DNA from 3 places in the Wukongibacter baidiensis genome. Region 3 is predicted to be linked to each of the others. Evidence: a T-box and tRNA genes for the amino acid it is inferred to sense, from the RefSeq annotation. Region 3 holds a T-box; the other regions hold tRNA genes.
The links. A T-box is a leader RNA that pairs with one kind of tRNA and senses whether it is charged. The one in region 3 lies ahead of alaS (alanine--tRNA ligase), so its partner is inferred to be a tRNA-Ala.
Positions count from the first base shown of each region.

Region 1 (7,594 bases), 1.4 Mb from region 3:
ACTCGGAACCACCGGATCACTAAGCCCGACTTTCGTCCTTGCTCGACCTGTATGTCTCGCAATCAAGCTCCCTTCTGCCTTTGCACTCTTCGCGCGATTTCCAACCGCGCTGAGGGAACCTTTGGGCGCCTCCGTTACTTTTTGGGAGGCGACCGCCCCAGTCAAACTGCCCACCTGACAGTGTCCCAAGACCGGATCACGGTCTCTGGTTAGAACTTCAGTATTACAAGAGTGGTATCCCAACAACGACTCCGCACAAACTGGCGTCCATGCTTCTAAGTCTCCCACCTATCCTGTACATGCAATACCAAAATCCAGTGCCAAGCTACAGTAAAGCTCCACGGGGTCTTTCCGTCCTGCTGCGGGTAACCGGCATCTTTACCGGTACTACAATTTCACCGAGCCTACTGTTGAGACAGTGCCCAAATCGTTACGCCTTTCGTGCGGGTCGGAACTTACCCGACAAGGAATTTCGCTACCTTAGGACCGTTATAGTTACGGCCGCCGTTTACTGGGGCTTCGGTTCACAGCTTCGCATACGCTAACCACTTCCCTTAACCTTCCAGCACCGGGCAGGCGTCAGCCCCTATACATCATCTTTCGATTTAGCAGAGACCTGTGTTTTTGCTAAACAGTCGCTTGGGCCTATTCTCTGCGGCCACCTCGGGCTATTCACCCTAACGTGGCACCCCTTCTCCCTAAGTTACGGGGTCATTTTGCCGAGTTCCTTAACAGTAGTTATCTCGCTCGCCTTAGGATTCTCTCCTCACCTACCTGTGTCGGTTTACGGTACGGGCACCTTTTATCTCGGTAGAAGCTTTTCTTGTCAGTGTGGAATCAGCAAGTTCGCTACTTATTTTTCGCTCCTCATCACCTTTCAGGATTGCAAAGACGGATTTGCCTATCTCTGCTCCCTACGGGCTTGAACCCACTCAACCAACCGTGGGCTTTGCCTATCCTCCTGCGTCCCTCCATTCCTCAAACGATAAAGTGGTGGTACAGGAATCTTCACCTGTTGTCCATCGCCTACGACTTTCGTCCTCGGCTTAGGTCCCGACTTACCCTGAGCGGACGAGCCTTCCTCAGGAAACCTTAGGTTTTCGGCGGGTAGGATTCTCACCTACCTCTCGCTACTTATGCCAACATTCTCTCTTGTATAAAGTCCACTGCTCCTTACGGTACAGCTTCAGCCGATATACAATGCTCCCCTACCCCTGCCATACGGCAAGCCATAGCTTCGGTAACAGATTTGAGCCCCGGTAATTTTCGGCGCAGAGCCACTCGACTAGTGAGCTATTACGCACTCTTTAAATGAGTGGCTGCTTCTAAGCCAACATCCTAGTTGTCTAAGCAGCTCCACATCCTTTCCCACTTAATCTGTATTTAGGGACCTTAGCTGATGGTCTGGGCTGTTTCCCTCTCGACTACGAATCTTATCACCCGCAGTCTGACTCCCAGATAAAAGAATACGGCATTCGGAGTTTGATAGGCTTCGGTAGGCGGTGAAGCCCCCTAGGCCATTCAGTGCTCTACCTCCGTTTCTCTAAATCTGAGGCTAGCCCTAAAGCTATTTCGGGGAGAACCAGCTATCTCCGAGTTCGATTGGAATTTCTCCGCTATCCACAGGTCATCCGATAGCTTTTCAACGCTAAACGGTTCGGACCTCCACGAAATTTTACTTTCGCTTCATCCTGCCCATGGATAGGTCACCCGGTTTCGGGTCTACGGCATGCAACTAAATTCGCCCAGTTAAGACTCGCTTTCGCTGCGGCTCCAGACCAAAGGTCCTTAACCTTGCTGCATACCGTAACTCGTTGGCCCGTTCTACAAAAAGTACATGGTCGTTCATATAAAGAACTTCCACTGCTTGTAGACATAGGGTTTCAGGTTCTATTTCACTCCCCTCCCGGGGTTCTTTTCACCTTTCCCTCACGGTACTATCCTCTATCGGTCACCAGGTAGTATTTAGCCTTGGGAGGTGGTCCTCCCAGCTTCCCACAAGGTTTCACGTGCCTCGTGGTACTCTGGAGTAGTGCCAAGGATCTTCTTCTTTCACCTACAGGACTTTCACCTTCTGCGGTGGGCCTTTCCAGACCTCTTCGGTTAGAATACCTTCCTCTTTATGGCTCTATCCACAACCCCTAAAGCCGTAGCTCTAGGTTTGGGCTCTTCCCCTTTCGCTCGCCGCTACTGAGGGAATCGATTTTTCTTTCTCTTCCTCAGGGTACTTAGATGTTTCAGTTCCCCTGGTTGCCTCCAACTGCCTATGTATTCAGCAGAAGGTATCTAAGGTTTACTTAGATGGGTTTCCCCATTCGGACATTCCCGGATCAAAGCTTGCTTGCAGCTACCCGAGACTTTTCGCAGCTTACCACGTCCTTCATCGGCTCCTGGTGCCAAGGCATTCACCCTATGCCCTTAATAACTTGACCAGTGAAATTGCTTTTATAGCAATTCTGTTTCTCTCCATTGTTCAGTTTTCAAAGAACAAAATTATGTTTGAGTGCTTTAACTTAATAGCATTCAAACATTCATGGTGGAGACGAGGAGATTTGAACTCCTGACCCCCTGCTTGCAAGGCAGGTGCTCTCCCAACTGAGCTACGCCCCCATAATTTTGTTGTATATTTAAATTGAATGTCTTTAGACATTCAAAACTAAACAGTGTAAGGTTTTCTCCTTAGAAAGGAGGTGATCCAGCCGCACCTTCCGATACGGCTACCTTGTTACGACTTCACCCCAGTCATTGATTTCACCTTCGGCAGCTTCCTCTTAAAAAGTTAGATAGCTGACTTCGGGTGCCCCCAACTCCCATGGTGTGACGGGCGGTGTGTACAAGACCCGGGAACGCATTCACCGCGACATTCTGATCCGCGATTACTAGTAACTCCAACTTCATGTGGGCGAGTTGCAGCCCACAATCCGAACTGGGACTGGCTTTTTGGGATTCGCTCCAGATTACTCATTCGCTTCCCGTTGTACCAGCCATTGTAGCACGTGTGTAGCCCAGAACATAAGGGGCATGATGATTTGACGTCATCCCCACCTTCCTCCGGTTTGTCACCGGCAGTCTCTCTAGAGTGCCCAGCTTAACCTGCTGGCAACTAAAGACAAGGGTTGCGCTCGTTGCGGGACTTAACCCAACATCTCACGACACGAGCTGACGACAACCATGCACCACCTGTCTCCTCTGTCCCCGAAGGGAAAGGTACGATTAAGTACCGGTCACAGGGATGTCAAGTCCTGGTAAGGTTCTTCGCGTTGCTTCGAATTAAACCACATGCTCCGCTACTTGTGCGGGTCCCCGTCAATTCCTTTGAGTTTCAGTCTTGCGACCGTACTCCCCAGGCGGAGTGCTTAATGCGTTAACTCCGGCACCGAGGGTGTGAACCCCCGACACCTAGCACTCATCGTTTACGGCGTGGACTACCAGGGTATCTAATCCTGTTCGCTCCCCACGCTTTCGTGCCTCAGCGTCAGTTGCAGTCCAGAGAGTCGCCTTCGCCACTGGTGTTCCTCCTAATATCTACGCATTTCACCGCTACACTAGGAATTCCACTCTCCTCTCCTGCACTCAAGCCATACAGTTCCAAAGGCTTACTACGGTTGAGCCGTAGCCTTTCACCTCTGGCTTATTTGGCCGCCTACGCACCCTTTACGCCCAGTGATTCCGGATAACGCTTGCCCCCTACGTATTACCGCGGCTGCTGGCACGTAGTTAGCCGGGGCTTCCTCCTAAGGTACCGTCATTATTCTTCCCTTAGGACAGAGTTTTACGACCCGAAAGCCTTCTTCACTCACGCGGCGTTGCTGCATCAGGCTTTCGCCCATTGTGCAATATTCCCCACTGCTGCCTCCCGTAGGAGTCTGGACCGTGTCTCAGTTCCAGTGTGGCCGATCACCCTCTCAGGTCGGCTACTGATCGTCGCCTTGGTAGGCCTTTACCCCACCAACTAGCTAATCAGACGCGGGTCCATCTTGTACCACCTGAGTTTTGACTAATGCGCCATGCGACGCTATAGTTTTATGAGGTATTAATCACCGTTTCCAGTGGCTATCCCTCTGTACAAGGCAGGTTACCCACGCGTTACTCACCCGTCCGCCGCTTTCCAGTTATTCCTTCATCCGAAGAATCAGTCATAGCCTTCTCGCTCGACTTGCATGTGTTAAGCACGCCGCCAGCGTTCATCCTGAGCCAGGATCAAACTCTTAAAAAAAATCTGGCGTTTATTATATCTTTAGCTTGAATTATTTCAAACTAAGGTTTAATTCCTTACACTGTTCAGTTTTCAATGTCCAAAGTTTTTTCTGTCGTTTTAGCGACAAGATCTATTATAGCAAATCTCTTTTGTCTTGTCAATAACTTTTTTCGACATTTTTTTCGCCGCTGTTTTTTCAGCGACAAGATATATCTTACCACGTGATATCCATAAAGTCAAATGGAAATTATCACCTATACCTCTATTTATATTCTAAAAAAAGAATTTCTTCTTAGACCATAAATATTTTGCCCTCAAAATCTTCTTTTATACATACTTTTAATTTAAATATTAAAAATAAAAACTCAAGGGCCTCAAATGAGGCCTCCTATTTTTTATAACACATAGGAAAAGCATGTGTCTTAAATTCCAGACACATGCTTTTCCTATGAATTTCAATTTTATTCTCTATATGCGGCTATAACACTACCTAGAGCTATTGAATTTAACTTAGCCTCATGGCTATCTGCACGAGAAACTAGCACTACAGGTGCTTTGGCTCCCATGATAATTCCTGCTGATTCAGCATTTGCCATATATGTTAGTGCCTTACCAATACCATTACCGACTTCAATAGTTGGTACCAGTAGAATATCTGTGTCACCGGCTACTTCACTATCAAATTTCTTGATTTTCGCTGCTTCCTTTGATATTGCTAAGTCAAAAGCAATCGGCCCTTCAACTATTACACCTTCTCCAAACTCACCTTTATTACCTATGATCTTCAATTTATCTGCGTCTACTGTTGCTATCATTTTAGGGCTAACTTTTTCTTTAGCTGTAAGACAAGAAACCTTTACATTGTCGATTCCCATTGCTTTAGCAGCCTTAACAGAGTTTCCTAAGATCATTGCCTTTTCTTCTAATCCAGGTGATATATTCATACCTCCATCTGTTAGGAATAAAAGTTTATGGTAGCTAGGTACTTGATACACCATAACATGACTTAGCAAGCTATCCGTTCTAAGACCTATTTCCTTATCAAGAACAGCCTTTAATAATATTGAAGTATCAATTAATCCCTTCATTACGAAGTCAGCTTTTCCCGTGCTTACCAATTCTACAGAAGTTCTTGCCGCTTCAGTCAAGTCTGACCTATCTATTAATTCATACTTACTAATGTCTAAACTATTTTTGTCAGCAATTTCTTTAATTTCTTTTGTGTCACCTATTAAAACCGGTTCTATAATTCCCATCTCAGCTGCACCGCATACGGCTATTAAAACATCTTCATCCTGGGCTGCTGCTACCGCTAATTTCATTGTAGTTTGTTCCTTTGCAGTATTAATAAGTTCATTAAAATTTTTAATCATTTCATCACATCCTATTCTTTTAATTTATTCATAATCTAAATAAGTTTGTAATTACTTTATGTACAAAACAACTAGCATAGAGTAAATTTTAAGGCTGATTAATTTTTTTTAATAAGTGCTCCCCAAAAAAGAGTTTCAAATTTTTTAGCAAGTCTTCTATAAATTATTGAATCTACTGTTATTTTACAATATTATGCATTTCCATTCAATATATTTCTTGATAATTTTTTTGAATATTACTACTTTTTTAGATGTTTATAAAAGGGATAGTACAATATCACCATTTCCTCAATTTTGATCAAATTTTCTTTTAAATATAGCCACAAAAATAAGGGCTCTTAGTCCCTTATTTCTATTCTAGCTCATTGATTTTATTTTATTCATCCATGTTCTTGCTATTTCATCATCAGGGTTAATCTTTAAAGCTTTAGCCACATATTCTTCTGCTAATTCTATTTCTTCCATCTGAAGATACGCAATCCCTAAGTTACATAGAATTTCTGCATCATTTTCTTTCATACTTAATGCTTTTTTAAAGAATTTTATTGCTTCGTCGAATCTCCCTAAAGAGATGTTGCACAATCCTATTTCATTGAGAATTTCAGTTTGACTAGGCTTCATTCTGTATGCCTTTTCAAAGTGCTTTAAGGCCTCTTCAAAGTTCGTCAGTTGTCTGTAAGAAAGTCCTACAAAGAACTGTAAATTCCACCACTCTGGGTATCTTTCTTCTAGTGGTAGGAGTTTGTCTAATGCCTCATCGGGTCTACCACTAAATACAAGGTTATATCCCTCTTCATATTGTACTTTATAGTTTATTTCTGACAGTTTATTCATTATCTCATACTCTTTATTTTCATCAACGCCCTTTTCAAGGCTTTTCTCCCAGATTATTTGAGCCTTTTTATAAAGGCCTTTGTTTGCATAGTGAAAACCTAAATGATAATAAGCTAAAGAAAAATCAGGATATAATTCTGTGATGATTTCAAAAATCTCAATTGCTTCTTCCTCAAAGTCCTTTACAGGGTTTTCAGCCAATTCAACTGCTAACTCTTCACAGCATCTAGCATAATTGTACATAGCATCTAGATCCTTATCATCTATGTATAAACAAGATTTAAAGCAAATCAGGGCATCTCTCTTATTGCCAGCTTCAATTAATCTAAACCCCTGATCAAGAACGACTTTAATAATGTTTTCATCATGATTCAATAAAAAATCTTTATAGGTTTTATTATGTATAAATCCACTATCTACACCTATGATATATACCATTCCTTGTATGACCTTTAAAAGGGAGATGTCCTTAACCTCGCTCTCACCCTTTACCTTGTCAACTACCTCATTGATAGGAATTGGCAGTGGAATGCTATCGTCCAAGACGAATCCTTTCACATCAAAAGTCTTACCATCCTTTAAGTGAATGAAAACAACATCATTCACTCTTTCCTTTAAGTATTTCTCTATTCTCGAAAACATTTCTTCCTCCTCTAAATTAAAAAGGGAAAACCTTAGTATGAATTATTGTTTTCCCTTGTTTTGTGTTTATAGTAACTTATGAAAAATCAAATCGTCTACATATATACTCTCTTTTTCATCATAATGGTGCATATGGACATTCCCAGTAAAACTGAATCCACATGCCAAAATCGTATTTATAGAAGACTTATTATTACTGTAGATGTAGGCCCTTGCTATTTTTATTCCTTCGTTTTTAAGGAGCTTCAGTGCGTATTCTGTTAAATCCTTTGCAATACTGTTTCCTCTAAAATTATAATCAACGGCTACAGTTAGGTTACAGGAGTGCTTTTTATTTCCTTTACCTCTCTTTGCTCTAAGAACGGCAGAAATAACATCACCATCAGCAGCTACATAGACAAATGTATCAGGATTCTTAATCCAGGCCCTTATTTCATCCATAGAAGCTATTTCTGCAAATGAAACCTCAGTCCTTTCACTGCTCAAATTCGAAAACATAGATATTACCTTTGGAACATCCTTCTCTTCAAGCTTTCTAAATCTGATA
Region 1 is NZ_CP138202.1:5,669,376-5,676,969, reverse strand. Features, by position in the region: rRNA gene R9X47_RS25650 (23S ribosomal RNA) at 1-2,432, opposite strand, end outside; tRNA gene R9X47_RS25645 (tRNA-Ala) at 2,535-2,610, opposite strand; rRNA gene R9X47_RS25640 (16S ribosomal RNA) at 2,684-4,216, opposite strand; gene R9X47_RS25635 (bifunctional enoyl-CoA hydratase/phosphate acetyltransferase) at 4,660-5,571, opposite strand; gene R9X47_RS25630 (tetratricopeptide repeat protein) at 5,929-7,047, opposite strand; gene R9X47_RS25625 (GNAT family N-acetyltransferase) at 7,114-7,594, opposite strand, start outside.
Region 1: it has a tRNA-Ala gene. The T-box ahead of alaS (alanine--tRNA ligase) is inferred to sense a tRNA for this amino acid. The anticodon was not compared.

Region 2 (7,594 bases), 1.7 Mb from region 3:
TTAAATTTTGTGGATAGGAAGCCGTAATCTCTCTTAAATTATTTCCCTTTATATATTGAATAGTATCATCTAGATCTTCAGTGCCATCAAATATTTTAGAAAAGAATGAATATCTTTTTGCTATATTGGCTACGGGTTTTGTCCCGCCAAACAGCCAAGTGATATTATTTAGATTCTTAGATTTAATTTCCTCCTGAAGCTCATCTAACAAAGGAATTACTGATTCAGGGGTCAACCTGAATCCTACAGAAACCACATCTGGTTTTATTTTAAGTATTGTATCTACTAATCTCTTTATGCTTACAGCTGCACCTAGGAACTCGGTTTTATGACCTTCATCCTCAGCTAGTCTTAAAAAGTTTACAACTCCTCCTACATGAACACAGTTTCCAATAGCAGCTCCTAGAAACATTTTCATTATGCAACAACTCCTTCGTTTGAATTACGGATTTTACCATTAATTACGTAGTTTTTTATTTCTTCTACTGTAGATAATCTATCGAGACCCATATCAGTTATCTTTCTACCGTATTTATAATAATCAGTATTATGAACAATTGACGTAAGCTGAATAATAGAACCTATCGTAGGAGTATTAATACCTAAATGCCTACCCATATCGGCAATAGGAACTAAACTTTGCGGTACATCTTCATAAATATATCTGGTATTAATATTTGCTGGAGCCATGATTCCATGATAACCCTTTGTATTGTTTAAAGCATCACATAGGGTTTCGCCAGTGGCACCATAGGTATATTGAAGCCAATCCCTTAATGAAATAGTACTTACCTTTAGTCGTTTGGCTATAAGCAATCGCTCACTATCAGCTTGCTCTATAACCTTTGCAATAGACGGAGTAACGCCATCAATGTAATATTGGAAGTTTCCAAAGGTATTTTCAATCCTTCCACAATTTAATAGAGTGGGTATAGGATGAAGCATTGCCCCGATATTATTGAAGCTAGTTTCCAATACACTTTTGGACGCTGTAAATTCAGGGAATGAATCATTGATAACACTAAGAAATTCACTTGTCCTTATGGCAGGCAGCGCAGATACTCTGACTTCGTTTTTCTTTCCAAAGATCTTTACTTGACCATTGGATATAGTTCGACAAGCATACAATAGAGTTTGAGCTTCAACGATGCAAACGTCCTTTATTGGATTATGCTTTGCTATAATGTTTTTGAACTCCAAGGCTCCACCAGTTCTTCCTGGATTAAGGACTATATATTGATCAGCCGTTACTATAGGAGCAATTTTGTTTGCGATAAATTTATGAGCACTAGCAGGTAGAACAACCATAATGACATCAACATTTTTGATTGCTCTTTCAATATTGTTAGTAACTATGTTCAAGAAACCACGACCATTATATACGCCCATAAGGTCAATATATCCGCTTTGCTTGATTTCCATTATTCGTTCAAGGCTGCGATTATACAAATTAACCTTATATCCATTCAAAGCCAAATATCCTGCGACGGCTTGACCACCATTTCCCGCACCGATAATAGCGAAGCTTAGTTTTTTTCTAAGATTCTTTTTCAATTAGATACCCCCTTGTTTATTTGTTTTTCTATAATGTTGGATACTCGTAAGAGCTAACCATATACTAAGCCTATGGAAATATAAATTTAGTTATAAAGCATTGATAGGATTCGTCAGATAAATATATTAGAGGAAAATAGGAAGTAAAACTATGATGTTTCCTCTAGAATATAGAGTTCATTGAGCATCACGTGAACATCTATAGATAATTAGCAAAGATTAAAGTGAAAAATTTGACACAATAATAAACAACTGTACATTATTTGTCGAAAATTAGCGCAGTTTAGAGTGTGCTATTTCTATAACATATTTAAAAACACTAAGATTAAAGGGTACTATTATGTAGGTAAATTACAATATAGTATGTAATAAAGGGTATAGGAAAATAACCCACTAAAATAGTTACCTTTAGTGAATAAGTATTAATTACTTAAATTAAGAATTTAAGTCTTAAAAATATAAGAAAAGTTATAGATAAAAAAGATTTAATTATAATTGAAGAAGTTACAAGAATGGTAACAGAGGTTATTTCTTAGATAGGTTTAGGGTTCTCTGTGGAAAGGAGACTTTCCTAAATAGGGTAACCTCTTCATCGAGTCTTGCAACGCTTTTTTTGTAAAAATGTAAATGGGTATAATGTCCCAAAACAATTATATCATAAAAAATGATATATGTAAATAATTAGTAAAAAAAATTTTACGGGTCAAAAACGCTTATATGCTACATTTCGACAAATTCAAAAAATATTTTTGAGTGACAGAGATTCCTTCTCTTTTATATGATTAAGAAGAAATTTTAATGCAGCTGTTTCCCCAAGTGTCAAGGCTTTATCCTTTATATATATATATTTCTTTAGCTTTTCTAGGCTAAGATTTACTTTTTCGATCTCCTCATGATTAACAGATATCAATAGGACTTTCTGCTTATTAATCCATTTATCATTTATAATAGTATAAATAGATTGAGTAGAAGCCCAGTTATCACTATATATCGTTTTATCCATATCATTTAGTAGAGAATTAAACTCATCTGTAGATTGAGAAATAAAGTTATATAGAAACATCCAAGTAGTTATAAGTAATATTACAACAAATGTAGAAATAAAAAGGGATTTCATTTCTTCTTCTCCTTTTTAGCGGTTTTTAAGTGAATACTAAGGTTCTTGCTTCGGTCAATTGATCCATAGAATACATTATTAATATCATCAACTCCTCTTTTTTTCAGTTCTTTATATAGCCAATTAAAATCTATAGGAGATTTTTTGAGATTTTCATGGTTTATCTTACCATCTATTATTAAGCTGATAGGTAGGTCTTCCTGAGTGACATTAATATTCAGATCCGAAGGGGTTAGAGGCCTTTTAGAGGCTTTAGGAATAACACTTAGATCTCCATTGGTTTCAAGAATCGCGAATTCTACATCGTCGATGCTGGCAAAATCCTTTATTCTTAACTGTTCAATTAGATCGTTTAGGTTAATCCTTAACTCTTTAAGTTTACTTTCCATAATACGACCATTTTTTATTAAAATACTAGGCCTTCCACAGATTATTGCTCTAGCCTTCTCACTTTTTAGAGTGATATGGGATATTATGATCTGTAAAAAAACTAAAGTAGATATAGCTATTATACCGTTGATAAAAGGCATTTCTGATGTTTCCATGGACAGAGACGCTAATTCTGATACCATTATTATGACAACTAGATCATAGGGTTGAAGTTCAGCAAGTTCAGCCTTACCCATTATTCTGATAGCTGAGACTACCAATATATAAAGAATTATAGTTCTGATAAAAATAGTTATCACAAGACCACCTCGATTTTAATAAACACTTTCTATATAAAAGTTCAAAGTCTATAATATGTAGTTTTCTCATAAACAACAAAAAAAATCATACTTTTTCATAATGTTAATGAATTTATCAAAATCAGGAGAGGTATAATTGGCTATATATTTTAGCAAAAATAACCATTTGACTTTATACTGAAATAATGCTAAAGTATTACTTGTCGCTGTTGAGGCGTAGCTTGTTAAAGCTTAGAAAAAAAGTGTTGACAACGACGGTGTTGCATGGTATTATATTTAAGCGTCGGTAATGACCGACCAAGATGTATGATTCTTATGCATCAAATGTCAAAACCTTTAATGATGAAATAAAAAGAAAAAAGGTGTTGACAACAAACGAAAAACATGATAGAATATTTCTTGTCGCTAAAACGACAGAAAAAAACTTTGGACATTGAAAACTAAACAGTGTAAGGAATTAAACCTTAGTTTGATATAATTCAAGCTAAAGATATAATAAACGCCAGATTTTTTTTAAGAGTTTGATCCTGGCTCAGGATGAACGCTGGCGGCGTGCTTAACACATGCAAGTCGAGCGAGAAGGTTATGACTGATTCTTCGGATGAAGGATTAACTGGAAAGCGGCGGACGGGTGAGTAACGCGTGGGTAACCTGCCTTGTACAGAGGGATAGCCACTGGAAACGGTGATTAATACCTCATAAAACTATAGCGTCGCATGGCGCATTAGTCAAAACTCAGGTGGTACAAGATGGACCCGCGTCTGATTAGCTAGTTGGTGGGGTAAAGGCCTACCAAGGCGACGATCAGTAGCCGACCTGAGAGGGTGATCGGCCACACTGGAACTGAGACACGGTCCAGACTCCTACGGGAGGCAGCAGTGGGGAATATTGCACAATGGGCGAAAGCCTGATGCAGCAACGCCGCGTGAGTGAAGAAGGCTTTCGGGTCGTAAAACTCTGTCCTAAGGGAAGAATAATGACGGTACCTTAGGAGGAAGCCCCGGCTAACTACGTGCCAGCAGCCGCGGTAATACGTAGGGGGCAAGCGTTATCCGGAATCACTGGGCGTAAAGGGTGCGTAGGCGGCCAAATAAGCCAGAGGTGAAAGGCTACGGCTCAACCGTAGTAAGCCTTTGGAACTGTATGGCTTGAGTGCAGGAGAGGAGAGTGGAATTCCTAGTGTAGCGGTGAAATGCGTAGATATTAGGAGGAACACCAGTGGCGAAGGCGACTCTCTGGACTGCAACTGACGCTGAGGCACGAAAGCGTGGGGAGCGAACAGGATTAGATACCCTGGTAGTCCACGCCGTAAACGATGAGTGCTAGGTGTCGGGGGTTCACACCCTCGGTGCCGGAGTTAACGCATTAAGCACTCCGCCTGGGGAGTACGGTCGCAAGACTGAAACTCAAAGGAATTGACGGGGACCCGCACAAGTAGCGGAGCATGTGGTTTAATTCGAAGCAACGCGAAGAACCTTACCAGGACTTGACATCCCTGTGACCGGTACTTAATCGTACCTTTCCCTTCGGGGACAGAGGAGACAGGTGGTGCATGGTTGTCGTCAGCTCGTGTCGTGAGATGTTGGGTTAAGTCCCGCAACGAGCGCAACCCTTGTCTTTAGTTGCCAGCAGGTTAAGCTGGGCACTCTAGAGAGACTGCCGGTGACAAACCGGAGGAAGGTGGGGATGACGTCAAATCATCATGCCCCTTATGTTCTGGGCTACACACGTGCTACAATGGCTGGTACAACGGGAAGCGAATGAGTAATCTGGAGCGAATCCCAAAAAGCCAGTCCCAGTTCGGATTGTGGGCTGCAACTCGCCCACATGAAGTTGGAGTTACTAGTAATCGCGGATCAGAATGTCGCGGTGAATGCGTTCCCGGGTCTTGTACACACCGCCCGTCACACCATGGGAGTTGGGGGCACCCGAAGTCAGCTATCTAACTTTTTAAGAGGAAGCTGCCGAAGGTGAAATCAATGACTGGGGTGAAGTCGTAACAAGGTAGCCGTATCGGAAGGTGCGGCTGGATCACCTCCTTTCTAAGGAGAAAACCTTACACTGTTTAGTTTTGAATGTCTAAGGACATTCAATTTGAATATACAACAAAATTATGGGGGCGTAGCTCAGTTGGGAGAGCACCTGCCTTGCAAGCAGGGGGTCAGGAGTTCGAATCTCCTCGTCTCCACCATGAATGTTTGAATGCTATTAAGTTAAAGCACTCAAACATAATTTTGTTCTTTGAAAACTGAACAATGGAGAGAAACAGAATTGCTATAAAAGCAATTTCACTGGTCAAGTTATTAAGGGCATAGGGTGAATGCCTTGGCACCAGGAGCCGATGAAGGACGTGGTAAGCTGCGATAAGTCTCGGGTAGCTGCAAGCAAGCTTTGATCCGGGAATGTCCGAATGGGGAAACCCATCTAAGTAAACCTTAGATACCTTCTGCTGAATACATAGGCAGTTGGAGGCAACCAGGGGAACTGAAACATCTAAGTACCCTGAGGAAGAGAAAGAAAAATCGATTCCCTCAGTAGCGGCGAGCGAAAGGGGAAGAGCCCAAACCTAGAGCTACGGCTTTAGGGGTTGTGGATAGAGCCATAAAGAGGAAGGTATTCTAACCGAAGAGGTCTGGAAAGGCCCACCGCAGAAGGTGAAAGTCCTGTAGGTGAAAGAAGAAGATCCTTGGCACTACTCCAGAGTACCACGAGGCACGTGAAACCTTGTGGGAAGCTGGGAGGACCACCTCCCAAGGCTAAATACTACCTGGTGACCGATAGAGGATAGTACCGTGAGGGAAAGGTGAAAAGAACCCCGGGAGGGGAGTGAAATAGAACCTGAAACCCTATGTCTACAAGCAGTGGAAGTTCTTTATATGAACGACCATGTACTTTTTGTAGAACGGGCCAACGAGTTACGGTATGCAGCAAGGTTAAGGACCTTTGGTCTGGAGCCGCAGCGAAAGCGAGTCTTAACTGGGCGAATTTAGTTGCATGCCGTAGACCCGAAACCGGGTGACCTATCCATGGGCAGGATGAAGCGAAAGTAAAATTTCGTGGAGGTCCGAACCGTTTAGCGTTGAAAAGCTATCGGATGACCTGTGGATAGCGGAGAAATTCCAATCGAACTCGGAGATAGCTGGTTCTCCCCGAAATAGCTTTAGGGCTAGCCTCAGATTTAGAGAAACGGAGGTAGAGCACTGAATGGCCTAGGGGGCTTCACCGCCTACCGAAGCCTATCAAACTCCGAATGCCGTATTCTTTTATCTGGGAGTCAGACTGCGGGTGATAAGATTCGTAGTCGAGAGGGAAACAGCCCAGACCATCAGCTAAGGTCCCTAAATACAGATTAAGTGGGAAAGGATGTGGAGCTGCTTAGACAACTAGGATGTTGGCTTAGAAGCAGCCACTCATTTAAAGAGTGCGTAATAGCTCACTAGTCGAGTGGCTCTGCGCCGAAAATTACCGGGGCTCAAATCTGTTACCGAAGCTATGGCTTGCCGTATGGCAGGGGTAGGGGAGCATTGTATATCGGCTGAAGCTGTACCGTAAGGAGCAGTGGACTTTATACAAGAGAGAATGTTGGCATAAGTAGCGAGAGGTAGGTGAGAATCCTACCCGCCGAAAACCTAAGGTTTCCTGAGGAAGGCTCGTCCGCTCAGGGTAAGTCGGGACCTAAGCCGAGGACGAAAGTCGTAGGCGATGGACAACAGGTGAAGATTCCTGTACCACCACTTTATCGTTTGAGGAATGGAGGGACGCAGGAGGATAGGCAAAGCCCACGGTTGGTTGAGTGGGTTCAAGCCCGTAGGGAGCAGAGATAGGCAAATCCGTCTTTGCAATCCTGAAAGGTGATGAGGAGCGAAAAATAAGTAGCGAACTTGCTGATTCCACACTGACAAGAAAAGCTTCTACCGAGATAAAAGGTGCCCGTACCGTAAACCGACACAGGTAGGTGAGGAGAGAATCCTAAGGCGAGCGAGATAACTACTGTTAAGGAACTCGGCAAAATGACCCCGTAACTTAGGGAGAAGGGGTGCCACGTTAGGGTGAATAGCCCGAGGTGGCCGCAGAGAATAGGCCCAAGCGACTGTTTAGCAAAAACACAGGTCTCTGCTAAATCGAAAGATGATGTATAGGGGCTGACGCCTGCCCGGTGCTGGAAGGTTAAGGGAAGTGGTTAGCGTATGCGAAGCTGTGAACCGAAGCCCCAGTAAACGGCGGCCGTAACTAT
Region 2 is NZ_CP138202.1:2,375,593-2,383,186, reverse strand. Features, by position in the region: gene R9X47_RS10830 (methionine synthase) at 1-418, opposite strand, end outside; gene R9X47_RS10825 (NAD/NADP octopine/nopaline dehydrogenase family protein) at 418-1,554, opposite strand; gene R9X47_RS10820 (DUF4363 family protein) at 2,291-2,671, opposite strand; gene R9X47_RS10815 (YetF domain-containing protein) at 2,668-3,360, opposite strand; rRNA gene R9X47_RS10810 (16S ribosomal RNA) at 3,870-5,402, shown strand; tRNA gene R9X47_RS10805 (tRNA-Ala) at 5,476-5,551, shown strand; rRNA gene R9X47_RS10800 (23S ribosomal RNA) at 5,654-7,594, shown strand, end outside.
Region 2: it has a tRNA-Ala gene. The T-box ahead of alaS (alanine--tRNA ligase) is inferred to sense a tRNA for this amino acid. The anticodon was not compared.

Region 3 (7,594 bases):
TGAGGAAAATATTAAGTATGTAAGATTAAATGGTCATCCAACTGAAAGACATCCAGGGAACGTTAACTTCTGCTTTGAATTTATAGAAGGGGAATCTCTACTTCTTAGCTTAGATATGGTAGGGATTGCTGGATCAAGTGGGTCAGCCTGTACATCAGGTTCATTAGATCCTTCCCATGTTCTTATGGCAATAGGTCTTACCCATGAAATAGCGCATGGTTCTTTAAGACTTACAATTGGTGATTTTACTGTTGAAGAAGATATTGAATATGTTATAGAAAACTTAAAAGTAATTGTTGAAAGATTGAGACAGATGTCTCCATTATATGAGAAGGTAAAGGGAGGACAATAATAATGTATTCAGATAAGGTAATGGAACATTTTATGAACCCAAGAAATGTTGGGGAAATTGATAACGCAGATGGCGTTGGACAGGTTGGAAACGCAAAATGCGGAGATATAATGAAAATGTATCTTAAAATTGAAGATGGAGTTATTACTGATTGCAAGTTCAAAACATTTGGATGTGGATCAGCAATAGCTACTTCAAGTATCGCAACTGAAATGATAATCGGAAAAACTGTGGAAGAAGCTGTTAGCCTAACAAATAGAGCAGTAGTTGAAGCCTTAGATGGTCTACCAGCTCAGAAGGTTCACTGTTCTGTACTTGCAGAGCAAGCAGTGAAGGCTGCAATATATGATTATGCTCAGAAGAACGATCTTGTGATTAAAGGTATGGAAAACTACCAACCACCTAGCGAGGATGATGACCATCATCATGACCATGATGACGAAGATGATGAGTAAAATATAGAGGACCCAGGTTTTTAACCTGGGTCTTAGGCTTTGACAAAAGCCCAATTTCTGCGTTACTGCTGAAATTTCCGTTGCTCACTTGCAGATATAGCAAGCTCCGCTACTCGATTTCAGCGTGCCTTGAACTTGAACTTTTGTCAAAGCCTATCATCCTGCAACTTTGTTGACAATCTTACCTAGGTTTTTAGCCTGGGTTATTTTTTTTAAGAGAAGTTGAATTCTCGGTGGTATTACGGTAAAATTATAAAGTCTTGAATATTTTGAAAAAATTTTGATGTAGGTGAAGAATATGACTGTATTAGATAAGAAAAAAGTCGTTGTGGGAATGAGCGGAGGTGTAGATAGCTCGGTTGCCGCATATCTTCTTAAAAAACAGGGTTATGAGGTAATTGGAGTTACCATGAAGGTGTGGCAGGATGACAACGACTATGAAAGAGAAGATGGATGCTGTGGACTATCGGCTGTAGATGATGCAAGAAGAGTTTCTAATAAGTTAGAAATGCCTTTTTATGTGATGAACTTTAAGTCAGTCTTTAAGGAAAAGGTTATTGACTATTTTATTGATGAATATATGATGGGGAGAACACCAAATCCATGTATAGCATGTAATAAGTATATAAAATTTGAAGAGCTAATTAAGAAGGCCCACTCACTTGGAGCATACTATGTAGCTACAGGTCATTATGCTAGAATAGTTAAGGATGAAGAATCTGATAGGTTTATGATTAAGAAATCCTCTGCTGAGGCGAAGGATCAGACCTATGCACTATATAATCTTACTCAGGATCAGCTTAAATATATTTTAATGCCACTTGGAGATTACTCATCGAAGGAAGAGATAAGGGAGATCGCAAAGGAATTAGAGCTTGATGTGGCAAATAAGCCTGACAGTCAGGAAATTTGCTTTGTTCCTGATAATAACTATGGGAACTTTATTGAAGAGAATACTGGGAAAAAAATTAAGCCTGGGGACTTTGTAGATACAGAGGGCAATGTACTTGGGAAGCATAAAGGGATTATTCACTATACTATAGGTCAAAGAAAAGGATTAGGTCTTTCCCTTGGCAAGCCAGGATACGTTGTAGAAATACGTCCTGAAAAAAATCAAGTTGTCATAGGGGAAAATAAGGACGTTTTTAATGATACTTTGATTGCAGATCAGGTGAACTTTTTACCCTTTGAAAAACTCGAAAGCCCTATTAGAATAGCGGCCAAGATAAGATACTCTGCAAAACCAGCTGAGGCAACTATATATCCTTTAGAGGAGAATAGAGTGAAGGTTGTATTTGATAATCATCAAAGAGCCATAACCCCTGGACAAGCTGTAGTTTTTTATATTGATAATGAGATGATCGGTGGAGGAACTATTGTTAAATCTGGCGAGTAATTCGCCAGATTTTGTGCGTAGTGCAAAGCTAAGGTCGTAGCTTTAGGTATGGGAAAAATTTGATAAAATATTGGAAAAAGATTCAAAATTTATTGGCTTTAAAATGCACTTTTTAGTGCATTTTTTTTTGTTTGGTTAGAAAAAATATAATTATCGAATATATAGATAATGAAGTTGATTTTCTGAACGATCTATAAACAACGCACCTGGCACCATGTACTTTGCACCGACTCAAAAGAATCGACTAATAAAACAATGTGTGGTGATACAATGCTAAAAGTAAGCGATATAATAGGATACCAAATCATGTGTGCAGATAATATGAAATTTAAAGGAGAAGTAAAAGATGTTGTTTTAGATTTTAGTGACTGCAAGCTTGCGGGCATTATTATTGATTATGGTAGTATACTTCATCATAGTAGAGTAATCAATTTTAATAGTATTTATGAAATAGACAGAAATAAAGTAGTAGTTAGGTTTAAAAAAAATATTCAACAGATGAAAACTATTGATTTTAATAATAACTATGTAAAAAAGAATGAAAAGATATTGGGAGTAGAAGTAGTTGGAGAAGAGGAAAATTTATTGGGTTTTATTCAAGATGTAATATTTGAAGAAAAAAGTGGCAATATATTAGGACTTATATTAACAAATGGCATATATGATGATGTTTTTAATGGTGTTGAAATCCTACCGATAAACGGACCAGTCAGATTTGATAAAAATAGGATTGCTATTTCAAAAAAAACCAAGAAAAATATTTTAAGAAATGTAGGTGGCTTGAAAAAATTACTTGAATTAGAACATTAATTTTTCCACAAAATAAGTGTATAGAGTTCATATGGAAAAACTTGATTTATACATATGCAAATATTCGATATTTTGAGGAGTTTTGCTTATGTATAAATTACTAGTTTTGTTTGAATATCTATATGAGTAAATTGTTTAAAATTCTATATCAGATAAAATCATAATATTGAAAGGAGTGTAAGAAAGTGAATAACAATAGATTTATGACAGGCGTGATAACAGGAAGCGTTTTAGGTATTACAGCAGGTATGTACGCATTAAATAGGAGTACACCTAGGCAAAGGCGTAGAATGATGAGAAGAGGAGCCAAAATGGCTAGAAATGCTACAAGAGTTATAGATGCTATGGATATGTTTAGATAACAAAGAGTATAAAGCATTTTTGAGCTTGTTCTGGTGTGTTTCAGAATAAATTTCGAAAGTCATAGAGATTTGTCCTTCTGAAACACGCTATTTTTAAATTTTTAATTTTGAAATAACAATTTGTATATGTGGTGATTAAATGAATGAAAATCTATTTCTGCTGACATTATTTGCTGAGGCAAGATCCATAGATTATTTTTATGTAGTTACTAAAATGGCAGTGAATATATTACTGTTTTTTTTATTAATGTTCAGTATATATTACTTAGTTAACATAGGTAACAAATATATTGTACATAAAAAGAAGATTACTCTTAGCAGAAGAAATAATCTAATAATAACCTTGTTTGCCGTAGCAATAGGCTTAATTGCTCTATTAGCAGCTTTTAGAGGTTTACTTATATCTATATTAATACCTATACTTTGGGCAATAGTGATATCATATCTTTTAAATCCAATAGTTAATAAGCTAAATGAGCTTAAACTCTCGAGATTATGGAGTGTAGTAATAATATACATAATGGTTTTCGTAGTGTTACTCTCGCTATCAATCACTGTTATTCCAAGGATAACAAATGAGATAAAGGAATTTGCCGAGACTCTACCAAGTTATACCAATGAAGTTATTGAATTTTCTAATACAATATACATAAAATATTTAAATAGTATGAGTCACCTTCCTAGGGAACTTATAGGAATAGATGTGGCCTTCAGGGAGTATCTAGATGATCTTCAGATACTTATTATAGATTATACTAGAAAAATCACTGAAAAAGGTTTAAACATTTTTTCAAATATAATCGGCATAGTTCTAGTGCCAATTTACACATTTTACTTTCTGAAGGATAAGACTTTTTTCAAAAGAAAAGTATTATTGGCCGTTCCTAAAAAGGTTAGAAGTGAGGTAGTCTGTATCTTTAAGGAGATCAATAAACTTCTGAATAACTTTATTAGAGGACAATTTATAGTTGCTGCATTAGTAGGTATAATCAGTATCATTGCATTGTTTTTTCTAAAGGTAGAGTTTGCTCTTCTTATAGGAGCCATTGCAGGAATAGGTAATATAATACCCTATTTTGGACCGATTATTGGAGCAATACCTGCTGTAGTTATAGCATTTTTGGATAAGCCAATCAAGGCAGTATGGGTAATAATCGCCTTCTTTATAATACAACAAATTGAAAGTGCTGTATTGCAGCCTAAGATAGTTGGAGATAGCGTTGGACTACATCCTGTGTTTGTTATAGTGTCTTTACTAATTGGTGGTGAACTATTTGGGATTGCAGGATTAATATTTGCTGTACCTATTGCCGCAAGTATAAAGATAGTTTTGAAATATTTAGTAAAAATTTTGGTTAAGATATAATCATTATAGAGGTTCAAGTAGAGACTTTAATTTATACCCATCAAAACCTCTTAAAGACACTGAGGATTTTGATATGTATAAATTAAGTTCTACTATATGAACTCTATATAGAGATTCAAGTAGAGCTATTAATTTATACATATCAAAAACTCTTAGAAACATTGAGTATTTTGATATGCATAAATTAAGTTCTACTATATGAGCTCTATATTATTGACAAATTCCAATATATTTTGTATAATCAACTGAAAAAGTTGATAAATTTCGCTATGATGGAGAGTAGTAGGGTATACCTAATCCATAGAGAGAGGGTTCGTAGAGTTGTATATAATAACTCTTAGGCTGTAAGACCCTTGGTCAAGGATATCTGAAGCAGCTCCTGAGCTTTAACTTTGAAAAATATACTGTATCTAGGATATCGGTGTAATTAGAAGTTAACGGTTGGCATACGTTAAAGTGCTTACTAAGTGATTATTTGTACAGGTGTTTTGACACCTACAGATAATAATTAGGGTGGTACCGCGGGTAATCCCTCGTCCCTATATGTATGTTATGTATATATAGAGACGAGGGTTTTTTGTTTGTATATAATTTTTAAATTATAAATAATAAAGCAGGAGGAATTAGTATGGAAAAAATGGGTTTAAACGAAATAAGAAAGAAGTTTCTAGATTTTTTTGAAAGCAAAGACCACTATGTTAGAGCTAGTTATCCTTTAGTACCGCAAAAAGATAAGAGTTTGCTATTAATAAATGCAGGTATGGCTCCACTTAAGCCTTATTTTATGGGAGCAGAGGTTCCGCCAAGCAAAAGAATGGCTACATGCCAGAAGTGTATCCGTACAGGAGATATTGAGAATGTAGGTAAAACAGCAAGACATGCTACCTTCTTCGAAATGCTTGGAAACTTCTCTTTTGGTGACTACTTTAAGAAAGAGTCTATTGCATGGGGATGGGAATTTTGTACTGAGCATTTAAACATGCCTGTTGAAAAGCTTTGGGTATCTATCTATGAAGAAGATGATGAAGCATTTGACATTTGGCACGATGAGATCGGTTTTCCAAAGGAAAGAATAGTGAGACTAGGTAAGGCAGATAACTTCTGGGAAATTGGAACAGGCCCATGTGGACCATGTTCGGAGATATATTTTGATAGAGGCCCAGAGCATGGTTGTGACTCACCTGATTGTAAACCTGGATGTGAGTGTGATAGATATGTAGAATTTTGGAACCATGTATTTACGCAATTTGAGAAGGATGCAGAAGGTGTTTATCACAAACTGCCAAATCCAAACATAGATACTGGTATGGGACTTGAAAGAGTAGCTTGTATAATGCAGGATGTAGACACTATATTTGAAGTAGATACTATAAGACATATATTAAATGGAGTTTTAGATATTTCTAAGAAGGAATATGGTAAGGACGAGAAGGAAGATGTTTCGATTAGAATTGTAACTGACCATATAAAAGCGGTAACTTTTATGGTTAGTGACGGTATACTTCCAAGTAACGAGGGAAGAGGTTATGTACTTAGAAGACTTTTAAGAAGAGCTGCTAGACATGGAAAAATCCTAGGAATTGAAAAGAGCTTTTTAACTGATTTAGTAGATAAGGTTATTGAAGCATACGGTGGCTCATATACAGAGCTTGTAGAAAGAGAAGACTATATCAAGAAAATAATTTCCCTTGAGGAAGAAAAGTTCCAAAAGACAATAGATCAAGGTATAGAGAGATTAAAGGAATATGTTCGCCAATTAGTCTTATCGGATGATAAGGTTTTACTTGGTCAAGAAGCATTTAAGCTCTATGATACTTATGGTTTCCCACTAGATCTAACAATGGAAATCTTAGAAGAAGAAAATCTGAAAGTAGATATAGAAGGCTTCAACATTGAGATGGAGAAGCAGAGGGAAAGAGCTAGGGCTGCTAGAAAGGATATGGAAGAACTAGGATGGGAAAAGGGCCATCAAATTGTGATTGGAGAAGAGGCAAAATCTGATTTCGTTGGATATAATGATTTTAGTATATATACTGAAGTGTTAGCCCTTATAAAGGACGGAGAGTTAGTATCTGAAGTAAATGAAGGAGATAAGGTTAAGATAGTACTTGAGGCAACTCCACTCTACCCAGAGGGCGGTGGTCAAGTAGGTGACGTTGGGGTTATACACAAAGAAAATGCAAAGATTGAAGTATTAGACTCCAATAAGGTTCAGATGGGACCTGATGAGCATATAGTTCATACAGGAAAAGTTGTTGAAGGAAGCTTCAAGAAGGACGAGAATGTAAAAGTTGTAGTAGATATAGAAAGACGTATGAATACTACAAGAAACCATACTGCTACCCATATACTACACAAAGCATTAAAGGAGATAGTAGGTAACCATGTTGAACAGGCAGGTTCCTTAGTAACTCCTGAAAAATTAAGATTTGACTTTACACACTTTGAAGCTATATCTAAGGAAGAACTTTCTAAGATTGAAAAATTAGTAAATGAGCAAATATTTGAAGCTCTAGACGTAGATATTAATAACATGACCATTGATGAAGCAAAAAAAGCTGGTGCAACTGCATTGTTTGGAGAAAAATATGGTGAAACAGTAAGGGTAGTAAAAGTAGGAGAGTATAGTATGGAGCTATGCGGTGGTACTCATGTACTTAACTCAAGTGAAATAGGAATGTTCAAAATACTAAGTGAATCAGGTGTAGCAGCTGGTGTAAGAAGAATAGAAGCTATAACTGGTAAAGAGGTATATAAGTATATTAGTGAAATGGATAATAGATTAAAGGGAATATCTAAGTCTCTAAAGTCAAATATTAATGATATTGAAATAAAGATCGATACAATAAACGA
Region 3 is NZ_CP138202.1:689,161-696,754, reverse strand. Features, by position in the region: gene nifS (cysteine desulfurase NifS) at 1-352, shown strand, start outside; gene nifU (Fe-S cluster assembly scaffold protein NifU) at 355-807, shown strand; gene mnmA (tRNA 2-thiouridine(34) synthase MnmA) at 1,106-2,203, shown strand; gene R9X47_RS03450 (PRC-barrel domain-containing protein) at 2,474-3,013, shown strand; gene R9X47_RS03445 (YtxH domain-containing protein) at 3,199-3,375, shown strand; gene R9X47_RS03440 (AI-2E family transporter) at 3,515-4,741, shown strand; T-box leader at 5,002-5,285, shown strand; gene alaS (alanine--tRNA ligase) at 5,370-7,594, shown strand, end outside.